One region of the Streptomyces cynarae genome, then DNA from elsewhere that is predicted to be linked to it. Evidence: riboswitches for the same ligand, from Rfam matches in the RefSeq annotation. Region 1 holds a riboswitch; the other holds the start of a gene.
What was found. Region 1 has a riboswitch for S-adenosylmethionine ahead of N8I84_RS06335 (amino acid ABC transporter permease). Riboswitches for the same ligand answer to the same signal wherever they lie in the genome.
Positions count from the first base shown of each region.

Region 2: another riboswitch for S-adenosylmethionine. It lies ahead of thrC (threonine synthase); the one in region 1 lies ahead of N8I84_RS06335 (amino acid ABC transporter permease).

Region 1 is NZ_CP106793.1:1,335,423-1,341,275, reverse strand. Features, by position in the region: gene N8I84_RS06355 (ABC transporter substrate-binding protein) at 1-365, shown strand, start outside; gene N8I84_RS06350 (COG4705 family protein) at 429-1,229, opposite strand; gene N8I84_RS06345 (hypothetical protein) at 1,386-1,958, opposite strand; gene N8I84_RS06340 (glutathione S-transferase C-terminal domain-containing protein) at 2,458-3,342, shown strand; SAM riboswitch class IV at 3,431-3,540, shown strand; gene N8I84_RS06335 (amino acid ABC transporter permease) at 3,893-4,852, shown strand; gene N8I84_RS06330 (amino acid ABC transporter ATP-binding protein) at 4,849-5,634, shown strand; gene N8I84_RS06325 (ABC transporter substrate-binding protein) at 5,718-5,853, shown strand, end outside.
Region 2 is NZ_CP106793.1:4,126,669-4,132,521, reverse strand. Features, by position in the region: partial or broken gene otsB (trehalose-phosphatase) at 1-790, shown strand, start outside; gene N8I84_RS18875 (alpha,alpha-trehalose-phosphate synthase (UDP-forming)) at 925-2,358, opposite strand; gene N8I84_RS18870 (glucosyl-3-phosphoglycerate synthase) at 2,456-3,427, opposite strand; SAM riboswitch class I at 3,621-3,764, shown strand; gene thrC (threonine synthase) at 3,783-5,063, shown strand; gene N8I84_RS18860 (MoaD/ThiS family protein) at 5,116-5,391, shown strand; gene N8I84_RS18855 (cold-shock protein) at 5,841-5,853, shown strand, end outside.

The DNA of each region.
Region 1 (5,853 bases):
ACTGGGTGAACCAGAACAAGGCCACCGTGCAGAAGGTCGTCGACGCGCTCGTGGCCACCATGCACTGGATCAACGCGCACAGCGCGGCCGACATCGCGAACAAGCTCCCGGCGTCGTTCGTGTCGAACCAGTTGGTGACCAAGGCCGACTACATCGCAGCCCTGAACGAGGACAAGGGCCAGTTCCTCCCGGACGGCATCATGCCGGCCGGCGGTCCGAAGACCTCATTGGCGACGGAGAAGTTGGTCGGCAACGTGAAGGGTTCGGTGGACCTCAGCAAGACGTTCACCAACGACTTCGCCATCCAGGCCAACAAGACCGAGGGCTTCAAGACCACCACGACCCCCGCGGGGGCGGACGGCTGAGCCTGCCACCGACACGACGTCGCCCCGCCTGTCAGCATCAGCGGCAGGCGGGGCGGTGCCATGTCACACTGCGGCCGAGTCGCTCCCGACGTCGCGTCGCGAGACCGTCAGGTAGGCGACGAAGCCGAGGATCGCGACCGTCCACGACAGGGTGACCGGGCCCAGGCCCCAGTCCAGCCCGCCGCGCTTGTGGGGCAGGGCCATCCAGTCGGCGATCGACGCACCGAGCGGGCGGGTGATGACGTACGCGGACCAGAACGCGACCACCGGGCCGAGCAGGCCCCCGCGGTGGGCGACCGCCGGCACCGAGATGGCGACGGCGTACAGAGCGACGGACCCCAGGTAGCCGAAGCCGATCGTGGCGCTCAGGTCGCCCGCGGCCGTACCGAGCGCGAACGTGGCGAGCACGGCCGCCCAGTAGAACGCCTCTCGGCGGCGGGTGGAGATGCTGTGGATGGACAGGGTCCGCTCGCTCGCGTACCACAGGGCGAAGACGGCGGCCAGCGCCACCAGGAACAGCGGCGTCGAGAGCGCGTAGGGCACGCCGAGACCCACGTGCAGGACGTCGGCGGCCATCGTGCCGAACACGCTGACCATGACGATGGCGGTCCAGTAGACCCAGGCCACGTACCGGCGCACCGCGAACTGCAGGACCAGGGACCCGACCAGGACGAGGGCGCCGAGGCCGACCGCGGGGATCGGGCCGAGCAGACGGGCCAGGTAGTCGGAGGCGGTCTCGCCCATTCCGGTGGTCAGTACCTTGATGATCCAGAAGTAGACGCTGACTTCCGGCACCTTGTTCGCCGCCCGGCGTATGCGGGTGTGGGCGTGCGGCCGGTCGTCCAGGACGTGCTCTGTGCTCATGGCAGGCACGATGACATGGGGAACTGCTGCTTCCACAGGTCCCTTTGCCATTGTTTTGGATCTTCTGGTGCAGGCGTTGCCGTAGAGGTTCGGAAACGCGGAGCCGCCCCTCTCGGTGGGGGAGGGGCGGCTGCGGTCGCTACATGGACCGGCTGATCAAGATGCCGGAGGCGTGGGGAAATCCGTCACGAAGCTGCACGGTACGTTGATCGGTCGGCCCGGGCCCGGGTTCCCGCCCGACGTGGTGCAAGTGCCCTCCTGCACCCGTCCGTCCGCAGTCAACACGGAGACGTACACGACGGCATCTCTCTCTGCCAGCGTGGCGTCGATGACGTTGCTCGGCCCTCCCACCGGCAGCCAGCCGCTGACAGCGTGGCCCGCGTCCGGACCCGTCTCGGCGACTGTCAGGACGTACACCTGCCCGTTGCACACCGCCGAGATGTACTTGGTCTCCCCGTGGACGACCGAGTCGATGTCGAAGCAGCCCGCGGGCGGCGTCGGCGGCTTCGGCTTGGGGCACTTGTCCTTGTCGTGGTCGCCGCCGGCGTCGGTCGTGTGGTGATCGCAGCTGTCGGTCGGGCGTACGGTCTCGCCGCGTCCGACGGCTGCGGCGGGAGTGGCCAGTCCGACCGCCATCACGAGCGCAAGCGAGGCGAGCTTGCCGGCCTTCCGGTACCTCTCGCGCGCCAGCGGTCCGAGAGAGAAGGGCGTCCTGCTTTCAGGGCTCATCCATGGGCTCCTTGTCCGAACGGTTCCGGGTGGTCCCCCGAAGCCTGACCCGCCCACGCGGCGGTCCTCGGCACGCCCTGCCGGGCGGGCCCGTATATCAGCTGGTCGGACCACCCGATTGCCTCCGGTCGAGGGAGCCACCACGCGTGAGACGCGTCCCTCTCACTCTGCGGACCACCCTCTTGACGCGGGCCGGAGCCGGATCGACACTTCATGGGAGATTTCCTAGTGGACGGGTAGGGAAACCATGGGGCGCCCGAGGCCGGTCATCAGCCGTGTTCATCGCACGCGCCGGCAGTCCCTCCTGCTGACCTCCCGCCTTCACATCGATCTGCTGCGCGTCTGCAGCGCGAGCAGCCGCCGGCGCTGAAACAGGCGGAGCCGCGCCGCGCCCCGCCACCCCGCGTCCCCGCCACCCCGCGCCGTTCGCGCCGGGGAGCGCCGCCTGCCCGCGGGCCACCGCCCCCGCACCCTCGCGTCCCAGAACCTCGGGAGAGACATGTCCGCCCATGCCCTGACCGCACTCCCGTCCGCACAGCCGGTCCCCGCCTTCCGCGGCCGGATCGGCTGTGACGCCCGCAGCGGCCACTACGCCGTGCCGCGCCGCTACCGTCTCCACCTGTCGCCGGCGTGTCCGCACTGTCTGCGGATAGCCATCACGCACAGCCTGCTCGGCCTCGAGGACGTCTGTCCCGTCACGCTGCTGCCCGCGGTGCCCGACGGACCCGGCGGCGAGTACTCCGCGCTGCGTCCGCTGTACGAGGCCAGTGCCCACCGCTATCCCGGAGCCGCCCTGACGCCGGTGCTCAGCGACGACTGGTCGGGCCGGATCGTCAGCACCCATGCTCCGGACATCATGCGCGATCTGGCGCGGCACTTCGGCACGGACCACCCCGCGCTGTATCCGTACGGGGCGGACGCCGAGATCGAGGGTGTCCAGCGGCTGTGCGAGCAGGGCATCGACGCGGCCGCCCAGCGCGCCGGACGCGTCGACGCCGACACGGAGGAACGGGACGCCGCGCTCACCTCGCTGCTGTGCACCCTGCGGTCACTGGAAGGACGGCTCGCCCGTCAGGAGTACCTGCTCGGCGACCACCTCACCGCAGCGGACGTGGAGTTGTGGGTCAGCCTGGTGCAGCTCGACACCGTGCACCGCTGGCACCTGGACGCCACCGCGGTGCACCGCATCGCCGACCACCCGCACCTGTGGGCGTACGCCCGCCGGCTGGCCGCCCACCCCGCCTTCGGTCCGCACCTCGACCACGCCGGCATCGCCCGACGGCACCACGCGCACTGCCGGGGGCTGGAGGCCGCGGGCGCCGCCGTGCAGATCCTGGACTGGGCCTCGCACGTCCCCAACGGCGCGGCGACCCACACCGGTTGAGCGGGAGAACGGCGCCGCTGAGCACGTATCACCTGCCGGACGCACGTTGACATCGCTTACGGCGCCTGTATTGACTTGACGCCAGAAAGGTCATGAGCGTCAGCGACAAGCCCTGGCTGGCTGACCGGCAACCCTCGCACCGCGGTGGGGTGCCCCAGGTGACGACCCGACCGGATGACGTTTCGGTAAGCGCGTGGCCCCCCCGGGCCGGAAGAACGACGGAGACGGTGATGTACGCAGCCTCGAGGACAGCCGCAGTGCGGCTCCGCGGCCTCGTCCTGCTGTGCGCCAACCGTTCCGTCGACCTGCTCCGCGTCAACAGCGCACTGTGTACCACCCCGGGCTCTGCCCGCTGTCACGGCTGACGGCGTTCTGAATCCCTGACGCGCACCGCCGCCGCGGTGCGCCCTCGTTCCGTCCCGTCCCCGGTGCACTGCGCTTCACCAGCCTCGTCACGCCGCGGCCCCGCGTCGCCAGGCGGTGCCGCGGCGCGCCGCCCGGGGCTTCCGACTCCGCTGGAGCCTGTCATGAGTGAACCCCGGGAGCCGCCGTGTCCCTCGCCCCGGCGCCACCCGACGAAGAGACCGCGGCCAAGCCCCTCGCGGCCCAGCGGGTGCTGCCCCTGCGCCGGCCGGGCCGCTGGATCGCCACGGCGGTCGTGCTGGTCCTCGTGGCCCAGTTCGTCCACGGCCTGGTGTCCAACCCGTTCTACCAGTGGGACCGCTTCGCCTACTGGTTCCTGCGCCCCACCATCCTCGACGGGCTGGTCATCACGCTCGAAGTCACCGCCCTCAGCGCCGTGTCGGGCCTGCTCGGCGGTATTGTGCTCGCGCTGGCCCGGCTCTCCAAGAGCCCGGTCCTGCGCGCGGTCAGCTGGACGTACGTGTGGGCGCTGCGCTCCATACCGCTGATCGTGGTGCTGATCTTCCTCTTCAACTTCAGCGCCCTGTACAAGACGTTGAGCGTCGGCGTGCCCTTCGGCCCCGCGTTCTTCAGCTTCGACGAGTCCAAGCTCGCCACCGACATGGTCGTCGCCGTCGTAGGACTGAGCCTGAACGAGGCGGCGTACGCGGCGGAGGTGGTCCGCGGCGGCATCCTCTCGGTCGACCAGGGCCAGCACGAGGCGGCCGCCGCACTCGGCCTGCCGAAGGGCCACCAGTTCAGGCGGATCGTCTTTCCGCAGGCCCTCAGGTCCATCACCCCGAACTACGTCAACCAGCTGATCGGCCTGGTCAAAAGCACGTCACTGGTGTTCTACGTGTCGCTGCTCGACCTGTTCGGCTCCGCGCAGACCATGGGCAGCACCTACCCCGGCGACATCGTGCCGCTGCTGCTGGTCGTCACCGTCTGGTACCTGATCCTGACGAGCCTCGTGTCCGTCGTCCAGTTCTACGTCGAGCGGTACTACGCCCGCGGCGCCACCCGCGCGCTGCCGCCGACCCCGTTGCAGAAGCTCCGCACCGGTCTCGCCGATCTGCGGGCCCGTGCGCGCAGGGAGGCCGCCGTATGACCACCGACACGCTCCGGACCCGCCCCGCCGCCATCCAGGTGCACGACGTGCGCAAGGCGTTCGGCGCCCATCAGGTGCTGCACGGCGTGGAGTTGACCGTACGACCGGGCGAGGTGACCGTGATCCTCGGCCCGTCCGGTTCCGGCAAGTCCACCCTGCTGCGGGTGATCAACCACCTGGAGAAGCCCGACCGCGGCCATGTCAGCGTGGGCGGCGAACCCATCGGCGTGCGCCGACACGGAGACCACCTCAAGGAGCTGAGCGAGCGGGTCATCCTCGGCCAGCGCAGCCGCATCGGATTCGTCTTCCAGAACTTCAACCTCTTCCCGCATCTCACCGTGCTGGAGAACGTGACGGCGGCGCCGGTGGCGACCGGCAAGCTGACCAAGCCGGAAGCCAGGAACCTCGCCCTGGACCTGCTCGGCCGGGTCGGACTCGCCGACAAGACCGGCGCCTACCCGCGGCAGCTGTCCGGCGGCCAGCAGCAGCGCGTCGCCATCGCCCGCGCGCTCGCCCTGCGGCCCGGCGTCATCCTCTTCGACGAACCCACCTCAGCGCTCGACCCCGAACTCGTCGGCGAGGTGCTGGCCGTCATCAAGGACCTGGCCGGCGGCGGCACCACGCTGGTCATCGTCACCCACGAGATCGGCTTCGCCCGCGAATGCGCCGACCGGGTGATCTTCATGGACGACGGCCGGATCGTCGAACAGGGGCCGCCTGCCGAGGTCCTCGACAACCCGCGGCACGAGCGGACCCGGGACTTCCTGAGCAAGGTGCTCTGAAACCGCCGGTTCCGCGTTCCGCTCCACAGCCTCCCCCCGCGCCACCACCGCCACCGCTCACCGCTCACCGAACAAGGACAGTCATGCCCACTCTCAGTCTCCGCACCCGACTCCTGCGCGGCCTCACCGCGGGCACCGCCGTCGCCTCCCTCGCCGCCGGACTCGCCGCATGCGGGGGCACGAGCGACGCCGCCACCAACACGGACAGCGCATCCTCCG
Region 2 (5,853 bases), 2.8 Mb from region 1:
GTCTCGACGCCATCCTCGCCCGGCCCGAGCGGGCCGTCCTCGCCTTCGACTTCGACGGGACGCTCGCCCCGATCGTCCCCGACCCCGACCAGGCCCGCGCCCACCCCGACGCGGTCCCCGCCCTCGCGGCCATCGCCCCGAAGGTCGCCTCCGTCGCCGTCGTCACCGGCCGCCCCGCCGGCGTCGCCGTCCGCCACGGCGGCTTCGCGGGCGTCCCCGGGCTCGACCACCTCGTCGTCCTCGGCCACTACGGCGCCGAACGCTGGGACGCCCGCACCGGCACCGTCACCGCCCCGGCCCCCACCCCGGAGTCGCCGCCGTCCGCGCCGAACTCCCCGGTCACCTCGACGAGATCGGCGCCTGGCGCGGCACCTGGATCGAGGAGAAGGGCCGCGCCGTCGCCGTCCACACCCGCCGCGCGGAGGACCCGCAGGCCGCCTTCGAAGCCCTGCGCGGCCCCCTCGCCGAGCTCGCCGCCCGCCACGGCCTGATCGTCGAACCCGGCCGCATGGTCCTGGAACTGCGCCCGCCGGGCATGGACAAGGGGGTGGCCCTGGCGGAGTACGTCCGTGAGACCGGCGCCGAATCGGTCATGTACGCCGGCGACGACCTCGGCGACCTCCCCGCCTTCGCCGCCGTCGACAAACTCCGCTCCGACGGCGTCCCCGGCCTCCTGGTCTGCAGCGGCAGCGACGAGGTCACGGAACTCGCGAAGAGGGCGGACCTGGTGGTCGACGGCCCGCAGGGGGTCGTACAGCTACTGAGGTCATTGGCAGAGAGGCTGGCGTGAGGCGCGCCCCTTCAGGGGCGCGGGGCTGTGTCGATGTGCGGCTCCGCCGCGATGGGGGTCCCCCCCCGTTCGAGCGAAGCTGAGAACTCGGGGGAGCGAGCAGCCAGAGGCGGCCCGCACCCGGAAAACCGCCCTCAAACCTCCAGCGCAGCCAACTGATCCAAGAACCACCGTGCCGGCGGAAGCGCCGTAGCCTGCGCAGCAAGCCGCTTCGAGCGCTCCGTCCGCTCACCCGCCGGCATCGACAACGCCTCGTGCAATGCCTCCGCCGTGCCCCGGATGTCGTACGGATTGACCGTCACCGCGTCGTCGCCCAGCTCCTCGTACGCCCCGGCCTCCCGCGACAGCACCAGCGCACACCCCTGGTCCGACAGCACCGGAACCTCCTTGGCGACTAGGTTCATGCCGTCCCGGATGGGGTTCACCAGGGCCACGTCGGCGAGCCGGTACGCGGCGAGAGAGCGCGCGAAGTCGTCCTTGACGTGCATCTCGACCGGGGTCCAGCCCGGCGTCCCGTACCTTTCGTTGATCTCCGCGGCCACCCGCTGGACCTCCGCCGTGTACTCCCGGTAGACGGTCAGGTCCTGGCGGGACGGGTACGCGAACGCCACGTGGACCACCCGTTCGCGCCACTCCGGACGGGACTCCAGCAGCTCCTCGTACGCCAGCAGGCCCCGCACGATGTTCTTCGACAGCTCCGTCCGGTCCACCCGCACGATCACCTTGCGGGGGCGGCCGTCGGGCCCGGTGCCGATCTGCTGCCGCAGGATCGCCATCCGTTCGTCCACATCCGGCCGGTGCGCCCGCTCGCGCAGGAAGTCCGCGTCCGCGCCCAGGCCGTGCACCCCGATCCTGGTGTCCCCCAGCCCGCCGACGAGCGCCTCGCAGCAGCCGGCGAAGGCGTCCGCCCACCTCTGGGTGAGGAAGCCGAGCCGGTCGGCGCCCAGCATGCCGCGCAGCACCTGCTCCGCGATGTCGTCGGGCAGCATCCGGAAGTAGTCCACCGGCGCCCACGGCGTGTGCGAGAAGTGACCGATCCGCAGGTCCGGCCGCAACTGCCGCAGCATCCCCGGGACCAGCGTCAGGTGGTAGTCCTGCACCACGACCGCCGCCCCCTCGGCCGCCTCCTCGGCCAGCGCCTCGGCGAACGCGCGGTTGTAGGCCTCGTACGACGACCACGCGTGCCGGAACTCCCTGCCGAAGACCGGCTCCAGCGGAGTCTGGTACAGCATGTGGTGGACGAACCACAGCACCGAGTTCGCGATGCCGTTGTACGCCTCGGAGAACACCGTCGGGTCGATGTCGAGCATCCGGACCCGCCGCCCGCCGGTGTCGGCCGGATCAAGTGCGCCACCCGTGCGGCGTACCGCCTCGCGGTCGCCGTCGTTCAGGGCTGCGCACACCCAGACCGCGCCCGCGTCGGGGCCGATCGCCGACAGGCCGGACACCAGGCCGCCCCCGCCGCGTTTGGCGGTGAGCCGCCCGGAGTCGTCCAGCGCGTACGAGACGGGGCCGCGGTTGGATGCGACGAGGATGCGGGCGCCGTGCGCATGCTGCGTGGAAGCCATGCCACGAAACCTAGCCCGAGCCGAAAACGCTCAAACGTACGGTTCGGCCGTATGCGGAACCGTGTCCGTCACGTCCGGACGCCCGGCAGAGCATGATTCAGGCCACCTTTCGTTCCATGTACTCCGCGATCTCCGCCATCGGCGGCCTCTCCTCCACGTCCACCGAGTACGTGCGGGGCTGGAAGCGGCCCTCGACCCGTTCGAACTGCGTGAGGACCGGGCGGACCAGATGGCCCCGGGCCAGGCGGAGCTGGGCCGTGCGGTAGATCGCGGCGGCCATGCGGCCGAGCGCCTGGCCGTCCTGGTGGCGGTGCTTGCGCACACCGACGTCGACCTGGGCCAGTGCGTCCAGGCCCACCAGGTGCAGCGCGTCCACCAGCATGCCCAGCTCGACGCCGTACCCGACCGGGAAGGGGAGCCGTTCCAGCAGGGAGCGGCGGGCCGCGTACTCGCCGCCGAGCGGCTGGACGAATCCGGCGAGCTGCGGCCAGTGCATGTTCAGCAGGGGGCGCGCCATCAGTTCCGTGACGCGGCCGCCCTGTCCCGCGGTCCTGCCGGAGGCGGGCGAATCCGACTCGGTGCCGAGCGGCCGGTCGTACATCGCCTTCACCAGGTCCACGTCCGGGTCGGTGAGCAGCGGGCCCACGATCCCGGTCACGAAGTCCGACGAGAACTCCTTCAGGTCCGCGTCCACGAAGCAGACGATGTCCCCGCCGGTGACGAGCAGGGAGCGCCACAGCACCTCGCCCTTGCCGGGCACGGCCGGTATGCGCGGCAGGATCGTGTCGCGGTGCACCACCCTCGCGCCGGCCGCGGCGGCGACCTGGGACGTGCGGTCGGTGGAACCGGAGTCGACGACGACGATCTCGTCGACCAGCGGAACCTGCCGCACGAGGTCGTGGCGGATGACGGAGACGATCTCGCCGACCGTCTCCTCCTCGTTGAGCGCGGGCAGCACGACGCTGACCGAGGAGCCCGAGGCTCGTTTGGCGGCCATGATCTGGTGGAGCGGGCGATCGGTGACGGACCAGGAGCGGGTGCTCAGCCAGCGCTCGACTTCTTCCAGCACAGTCTGCGGCTCCTCACGTTCGTACGGGGTGGGGGGTGAGTCGGTGACGGTCGAACTGTCTCTCTTGTGATCCATCTCGCGGTTCGGACGACTATCTCAACTCTCCCGGCCGTCGGTTACAGTCTTGAACAACGCCGGTGACCATCGCATGTCGGGGTCCACCCCCGCCCGCCCCGGCGAAACAACCACATACAGCTCATCCAGAGGGGCAGAGGGACACGGCCCGGTGAAGCCCCGGCAACCCTCCAGTCGGCTCTCGTCTTCGCAGGCGGGGCTCCCGGCTAGGGAAGGTGCCAATTCCGTCTCACGGCGAGGTGCGTCGTGGGGAAGATGAGGAGAAAGGGCCTCGCCTGACATGGCTGTGCAGACAGTTGCAAGCACCACCGACTCCGTGAACCTCGGCCCCGCCGCGGCCCTGTCCTGCCGCGAGTGCGGCCACCGGGTGCCGCTCGGCCCGGTCTTCGCCTGCGAGGAGTGTTTCGGCCCGCTGGAGGTCGCCTACGACTTCTCGGGCTACGACACCGAGGAGCTGCGGAAGCGTATCGAGGCGGGCCCCGCGAACATCTGGCGCTATGCGCCGCTGCTGCCGGTCCCGGCGGACGTCGCCGACAAGCCGAACCTCAACCCGGGCTGGACCAAGCTCGTCAAGGCCGACAACCTGGCGCGCGAGCTGGGAGTCACCGGCGGGTTGTATGTGAAGGACGACTCCGGTAACCCGACGCACTCCTTCAAGGACCGCGTGGTCGCCCAGGCCCTGGAGGCGGCGCGCGTCTTCGGCTTCACCACCCTGTCCTGCTCCTCCACCGGCAACCTCGCGGGCGCGGTCGGCGCCGCGGCGGCCCGCGCCGGCTTCCGCTCCTGCGTGTTCATCCCGCACGACCTGGAGCAGGGCAAGGTCGTCATGGCCGCGATCTACGGCGGCGAGCTCGTCGGCATCGAGGGCAACTACGACGACGTGAACCGCTTCTGCTCCGAGCTGATCGGCGACCCGGCGGGCGAGGGCTGGGGCTTCGTCAACGTCAACCTGCGGCCGTACTACGCGGAGGGCTCCAAGACCCTGGCGTACGAGATCGCCGAGCAGCTCGGCTGGGAGCTGCCGGACCAGATCGTGGTGCCGATCGCCTCCGGTTCGCAGCTGACGAAGATCGACAAGGGTCTGCAGGAGCTGATCAAGCTCGGGCTCGTCGAGGACAAGCCGTACAAGATCTTCGGCGCGCAGGCCGAGGGCTGCTCGCCGGTGTCGACGGCGTACAAGGCGGGCCACGACGTCGTACGGCCGCAGAAGCCGAACACGATCGCCAAGTCGCTGGCCATCGGCAACCCGGCCGACGGCCCGTACGTCCTGGACATCGCCCGCCGCACGGGTGGCTCCGTGGAGGACGTGACGGACGAGCAGATCGTCGAGGCCATCAAGCTGCTGGCGCGCACCGAGGGCATCTTCGCCGAGACGGCGGGCGGCGTGACCGTCGGCGTCACGCGCAAGCTGATCGAGAACGGCGTCCTCGACCCGGCGAGGACGACGGTCGTCCTCAACACCGGGGACGGTCTGAAGACGCTGGACGCGGTGGCCGACACGGGGCTGACCGCGACGATCCGTCCCACCCTCGAGTCCTTCCGCGAGGCCGGTCTCGTCTGACCTCCGCCCGCCACAACCCACCAGCCGTACCCCGACCGGAGGTCATCCCCCGATGAGCGTCACCGTCCGCATCCCCACCATCCTGCGCACCTACACGGGCGGCCGAGCCGAGGTCGCCGCCGAGGGCGCGACCCTCGCCGAGGTCATCGCCGACCTGGAGAAGAACCACACCGGCATCGCCGCCCGCGTCCTGGACGACCAGGGCAAGCTGCGCCGTTTCGTCAACGTGTACGTGAACGACGACGACGTCCGCTTCGAGCAGGGCCTTGAGACCGCCACCCCGGACGGCGCGGGCGTCTCCATCATCCCGGCGGTCGCGGGCGGCTGACGGTCGTTCGGACGCGCGATCCTTACCCTCGGTAACGCAGGTAACCGAGAGTTCATCGAATTGCCCTCTCCGTGAGAGAAACGGAGGGGGCAATTCTGCATGGTTGAGCGGGGTACAGTTGGGGAACGCGCTCCCGGACTCCCCTTCCGGGTCCGCGATCAGCTGCCGCGCGCCCGACAAGAAGTAGCCAAAGTGTGCAGGGCTTTTGCGCCATTCATTCCCTTTGCCCGGCCCGACTTGCCCTGAATTCAGGCGAATTCTCCGTACATTCCCGACCGGTCGGACCCCGAATTCTCGTCCGATTGACCTGTTGCAGACGGCAGTTGGACAGATACATTCAGCCGCGGTCGACGCGTTCCGGCGCACGCCCCCAACCGTTGGGGGGTGAGGTCTGACCCGGATCCGCGAAGTGTGGATCTGTGCAAGGGCCAGTAATAGGGGAGTTAGGCATGGCTCAGGGCA